One region of the Paraburkholderia sp. FW306-02-B genome, then DNA from elsewhere that is predicted to be linked to it. Evidence: riboswitches for the same ligand, from Rfam matches in the RefSeq annotation. Region 1 holds a riboswitch; the other holds the start of a gene.

Region 1 (3,172 bases):
CGCGCGTCGCGTTGCCAGTCCGCAAACGCATCGGCATCGCCGATGCGGCCGTCGAGCAGCGCCGCGGCGAAGCGCACGGCTTCGTCGGCGACTTCGGGCACGATCATGTAGCCGTGCCGGTACAGGCCGTTCACGCGCAAGGTCTGCGCGCCGTCCCACAGCAACGCCGGACGGTGGTCCGGCAAAGTCGGGCGGCACTGCGAATTCAGTTCGAGGATGCGTGCCTCGCCAAAACCGGGATGCACGGAAAACGCCGCGCTCAGCAGTTCGAGCGCCGAGCGCACGCTGACCGGCGACATGTCCTCGCCTTCCACCTCGGTTGCGCCGATCACGTAGAGATCGTCCTGCTTCGGCGCGATATAGAGCGGATAGCGCGGATGCAACAGGCGCACCGGCCGCGTCAGGTTGATACCGGGCGCATGCACGCGCGCGACTTCACCGCGAATGCCGCGCAATGTAGGCAGAACCGCCTTCGCGCCGAGACCGCGACAATCGATCGTGACGCGCGCGGGCGGCAACGCATGATCGTCGACAGCCGTGTTCCAATGCGTTTCGACGCCGCGCTCGGCAAGGCCCGCGGCCAGCGCGGACAATACCTGGCGGTTATCCAGTTGCCCTTCGCGCGGCAGCAGCCAGCCCTGATTGAAGCGGCCCGCCAACGCGGGTTCGGCGGCGCCGACCTGCGCGCCGGCGAGCGTCACAAAGCCGCCGTCGAGCAGTTCGGCAGGCGCGTTCGAGCGCACCCGGCGTTCGAACAGCGGCGCTTCGGTGCGGTCGGCATGATGCCATACGACCAGCGTGCCGTTGCGCTGGAAAAACACCGGCTCGGGCAATTCGGCCAGCACACGCGGCCAGCTTTCGAGCGAGCTCGCGCCCAGCCGCGTAATCAGCAACTCGGCGCTGGCGGCCTCGGCAAGCGGCGCCAACATCGCCGCGGCGACCCACGCGGCGGCTTGCGAACCGGCCGCGTCGCCGCGCTCATAGAGCGCCACGCGATACCCTTGCCCGGCAAGACGCCACGCGACGAGGCGTCCGCACAGGCCGCCGCCGAGCACCGCGAAATCGGGTTGAGCAGGACGGTTCATCGTGCGCACTCCCGATCACCGCAACGGCAAGCCAAGCTAAAGCAGCGCGGCACGCCGACGGCAGCGTGGCGAAGAGCAAAACTCATGTCTGAAGAATAGGCGGTCATCGAGTCCTTTCCGTACGGCAACAAGCGCACGTACCCAGGACGAAACCGGCGGGTAAGGCCGGCCGGGCAACACGCGCGCCCAAATGACGGACGCCGCCCGGCGGGGAATGGAAGACTGGCTGCTTCCGGAAACTTCCCGCGCCGGTATTACCCGGATCGGGTGCAAAGGGTCTCTCTCAGCCTCGCTGCCGCTGCGTGGACATCCACGCTGCCGGTGTGCGAAGCACCCCTGTTTCGTCGAAGGTCATTAGACCATAAAAGGCGCGACGCCCGCAAACCAGCGGGACACGCGGTCGCCCGCAGTTGATCCAGCACCATCCTATCGATTCATCAATACGGCCGTGCGCGCCGCTCTGGCACAATGCCGAGACCGGATGCCGCAGGAGCCTGGCGTCGGCGGCACGCTTCGCCGCCAGCGCGACGGCGGCATCGAGGCGAGTCCTTCATGCGGAAATTAATTTTCGCTTAAGGGGGCCACGCCAGAATCGGACGCTCACTCGGGCGTGCGTTCGTCGAGCACGACGCCCGGGCATGCGCCGCAAACCCGCCGTGGATCAACCCGATACAGGTCTGCTCCACATGGGCCAGCACTACATCAGGATGCTCATGACACCGAATACCTCTGCCAGCCCCGTGCTGCCGCCGGACGACAAAGTCTCCGCCTGGAGCCTGATCAAACCTTACTGGGTCTCCGAAGAACGAAAAACGGCGTGGGGCTTGCTCGTCGCGATCATCGTGATGAATCTGCTCGTCGTGTGGATCAACGTGCGCCTGAACCGCTGGAGCGCCGACTTCTACAACGCGCTGCAAACCAAGAACGTGCACGATTTCCCGCACCTGTTGATGGTGTTCTCGGGGCTCGCGTTCGCCTTCATCATCCTCGCGGTGTACGGCCGCTATCTGCGGCAGATGCTCGGCTTCCGCTGGCGCCAGTGGCTGACCACGCGCTATCTGAACGAATGGCTGCACGACAGCGCCTTCTACCGGATCGAACGCGACCGGCTCGCCGACAACCCCGACCAGCGGATCAGCGACGATCTGCAATCGTTCGCCACCACCACGCTGTCGTTGACGCTCGATCTGCTGTCAACGGTCGTCACGCTGGTGTCGTTCATCACGATTCTGTGGTCGCTCGCCGGTGCGCTAACCGTCTCGCTCGGCGGCATGCCGGTGCAGATTCCCGGCTACATGGTGTGGGCCGCGGCGCTCTACGCGGTGGCCGGTTCGCTGATCATCCAGAAGGTCGGCCATCCGCTCGTGCCGATCAATTACCAGGCACAGAAAGTCGAGGCGGATTTCCGTTTCGGCCTGATCCGTCTGCGTGAAAACGCCGAGCAGATCGCCTTCTACAACGGCATGGAAACCGAGAAGACGAACACGCACACGCTGTTCGGCCGCATTCGCGACAACTGGTGGCAGGTGATGAAGTACACCAAGCGGCTCACCTTTGTGTCGGCTTTCTATGGTCAGATCGCGATCATCTTTCCGCTGGTGGTCGCCGCGCCCCGCTACTTCGCGGGCGCCTTTACGTTCGGCGTGCTGATGCAGATTTCGAGCGCGTTCGGCACCGTCAGCGATTCGTTTTCGTGGTTCATCAACAGTTACACCAGCCTGGTGGAATGGCGCGCTACAGTGAACCGGTTGCGTGAATTCAAGCGCGTCGTGCATGCGCCGCATCTGAAGGAGTCGGTGTCGCCGGCTACCGCGCATGGCGGCATCAACCTGCATTTCGTCGACGACGACAAGCTTTCCACCGAAGGCCTCAAGCTCGCGTTGCCGAATGGCAACCCGCTGTCGCGCATCCGCGATATCGCGATTCAGCCGGGCTCGCGCTGGCTGGTGCGCGGTCCGTCCGGCTCGGGCAAGAGCACGCTGATGCGCGCACTCGCCGGGCTCTGGCCATTCGGCGACGGCTCGATCGACGCGCCGGTCAACGCGCGCATGATGTTCATCCCGCAGGTCAGCTACATGCCGATCGGC
Region 2 (3,172 bases), 980 kb from region 1:
CGTCCTGGAGCGCGCCGTCATCGTCGACTCGCGCGACATTCCGGCGAATGTCGTCACGATGAATTCGCAAGCTACGCTAGTCGACGAAACCAGCGGCGAGCACATGACCTGGACGGTCGTCTATCCGCCCAACGCGGACTTCGCGCAGGGCCGCCTGAACGTGTTTTCGCCGGTCGGCCTCGCTTTGCTCGGCGCCAAACGCGGCGAACGCATCCGCTTCACGCCGCCAAGCGGTACGGAAAAAGTGCTGAAGCTCGAACAGATCCTGTTTCAACCCGAAGCCGCCGACGATTTCACGCTGTAAGCCACAAACTCAAACAAACACGAACGCGCTTTCGCGGCGCGCCGCTGTTGCACCGCCGCTGTTGCACCGCCGCTGTTGCACCGCCGCTGTTGCACCGCATCAAGCCTGGCAGCCCAATCAACATAAGAATAGTCCGCAACTGACCGGTGTTATATCCGCCACTCATAATTTCAGGACGGGTTGCCAAGCAGCGTCCGGCCGGTGTATCGTGTGCGCTGCTAACGCGGGGGTCCTGCGTCGCACGGAGGTTGGAGGTCCGTGTTGCGTGGGTGAGAAATACCCTTTGAACCTGATCTGGATAATGCCAGCGCAGGGAAGCGTACGGATTTCGCACCCAGGTCTACCGTTTCATCCCTCGCGAATCCGACAACTTCCATCTCGTCTCCTGCTTAGCGGCCCCACATTGCTTTGCATGGGACCAGAGCAAGATGCTAAAGCGTCAACTCTGGTCGACACAGGAGATATGCATGAACGCCAATCCGAAGTTTCTTTCCGCCGACGCTCACGTCGATGAAGCCGCTGTCGCCCCCCTGCCGAATTCCCGCAAGGTCTACGTGAGCGGCTCGCGCCCCGATATCCGCGTGCCGATGCGCGAAATCTCCCAGGCCGATACGCCGGATAGCTTCGGCGGCGAGAAGAACCCGCCGGTCTTCGTCTACGATACGTCGGGCCCCTACTCCGATCCGGACGCAAAGATCGACATTCGCGCAGGTCTGCCGGCGCTGCGCCAGCGCTGGATCGAAGAACGCGGCGACACCGAAGCGCTAACCGGCCTCACGAGCGACTTCAGCCGCGAACGCGCCGCCGATACCGCCACCGCCGATCTGCGCTTCCAGGGCCTGCACCGCACGCCGCGCCGCGCCATCGCCGGCAAGAACGTCTCGCAGATGCACTACGCGCGTCGCGGCATCATCACGCCGGAAATGGAATACATCGCGATTCGCGAGAACCAGCAGCGCGCCGCGTATCTGGAAAGCCTGAAGACAAGCGGCCCGAACGGCGAAAAACTCGCGGCAATGATGGGCCGCCAGCATCCGGGCCAGGCGTTCGGCGCGAGCGCGTTCGGTCCGAACGGCCTCACGGAAATCACGCCTGAATTCGTGCGCGAAGAAGTCGCGCGCGGCCGCGCGATCATCCCGAACAACATCAACCACCCGGAAAGCGAGCCGATGATCATCGGCCGCAACTTCCTCGTGAAGGTGAATGCGAACATCGGCAACTCGGCGGTGACTTCGTCGATTGGCGAAGAAGTCGACAAGATGACCTGGGCGATCCGCTGGGGCGGCGACACGGTGATGGATCTCTCGACCGGCAAGCACATCCACGAAACGCGCGAATGGATCATCCGCAACAGCCCGGTGCCGATCGGCACGGTGCCGATCTATCAGGCGCTCGAAAAGGTCAACGGCCGCGCGGAAGACCTGACGTGGGAAATTTTCCGCGACACGCTGATCGAACAGGCCGAACAAGGCGTCGACTACTTCACGATCCACGCGGGCGTGCGTCTGCAATACGTGCCGCTGACGGCAAAACGCATGACCGGCATCGTGTCGCGCGGCGGCTCGATCATGGCCAAGTGGTGCCTCGCGCACCACAAGGAAAGCTTCCTGTACGAGCACTTCGAAGACATCTGCGAAATCATGAAGGCGTATGACGTGGCCTTCTCGCTCGGCGACGGTCTGCGTCCCGGCTCGATCTACGATGCGAACGACGAAGCGCAACTCGGCGAGCTGAAAACGCTCGGCGAGCTCACGCAGATCGCGTGGAAGCACGACGTGCAGACGATGATCGAAGGCCCGGGCCACGTGCCGATGCAGCTGATCAAGGAAAACATGGACCTGCAACTGGAATGGTGCGACGAAGCGCCGTTCTACACGCTGGGACCGTTGACCACCGATATCGCCCCCGGCTACGACCACATCACCTCGGGCATCGGCGCGGCGATGATCGGCTGGTTCGGCACGGCGATGCTCTGCTACGTCACGCCGAAGGAACACCTTGGGCTTCCGAACAAGGACGACGTCAAGACCGGCATCATCACGTACAAGCTCGCCGCGCACGCGGCCGATCTGGCAAAGGGCCATCCGGGCGCGCAGGTGCGTGACAATGCGTTGTCGAAGGCGCGTTTCGAATTCCGTTGGGAAGACCAGTTCAATCTCGGTCTCGACCCGGACAAGGCACGCGAATTCCACGACGAAACGCTGCCGAAGGACTCGGCGAAGGTCGCCCACTTCTGTTCGATGTGCGGTCCGCACTTCTGCTCGATGAAGATCACCCAGGACGTGCGCGAGTTCGCCGCGCAACAGGGTGTCACCGACGACGAGGCGCTGCGCAAAGGCATGGAAGTGAAGTCGATCGAGTTCATGAAGAAAGGCGCGGAAATTTATCAGCGACAGTAAGGGTCGGAAAGGCGGGCGCAGTTTCGCGCGCCCGCTGCTGAACCGCCCAAACCGCCCAAACCGCCTGAACCACCTGAACCGCTGCGTTGCAGCGTCAAAGCCCGCCACCGGCGGGCTTTTGCGTTTCTGCAAGAGCGGGCACGGCGCATGCTGCTCCATGGGAAACATTTGATTACGAAACCGACAGTTCGCTGACAAGCGCACACATCTGGATACGGGCTGCGGCGATAAGATCAAACAAAGGACGGCGCGAGCCTGTCCTGTTCCGAATAACCACTGGAGTAGAAATCATGAAATCGATTCGTCAGATCGGTACCCTCGCGGCGATCGTCGCGATTGTCGCGAGTCTTTCGGCGTGTGACGGCATGACCACACGGCAGCGCGATACGGCAATCGGCGCAGGCGTCGGCGGCGTGGCGGGTGCGGCGATCGGCGGCAACGCGCTTTCGACTCTCGGCGGTGCAGCGGC

Evidence for each region. A riboswitch is a leader RNA that binds a small molecule or an ion and turns the genes downstream of it on or off. The one in region 1 is predicted to bind thiamine pyrophosphate.
Region 2: linked by a shared signal. The riboswitch ahead of thiC (phosphomethylpyrimidine synthase ThiC) and the one ahead of AC3WOG_RS18945 (FAD-dependent oxidoreductase) in region 1 are both predicted to bind thiamine pyrophosphate.

The regions. Positions count from the first base shown of each region.
Region 1 covers NZ_JBYSXZ010000001.1:4,228,336-4,231,507, forward strand. Annotated here, with positions in the region: gene AC3WOG_RS18945 (FAD-dependent oxidoreductase) at 1-1,085, opposite strand, end outside; TPP riboswitch at 1,309-1,433, opposite strand; gene AC3WOG_RS18950 (ABC transporter ATP-binding protein/permease) at 1,799-3,172, shown strand, end outside.
Region 2 covers NZ_JBYSXZ010000001.1:3,244,519-3,247,690, forward strand. Annotated here, with positions in the region: gene AC3WOG_RS14325 (GreA/GreB family elongation factor) at 1-304, shown strand, start outside; TPP riboswitch at 520-638, shown strand; gene thiC (phosphomethylpyrimidine synthase ThiC) at 772-2,703, shown strand; gene AC3WOG_RS14335 (YMGG-like glycine zipper-containing protein) at 2,994-3,172, shown strand, end outside.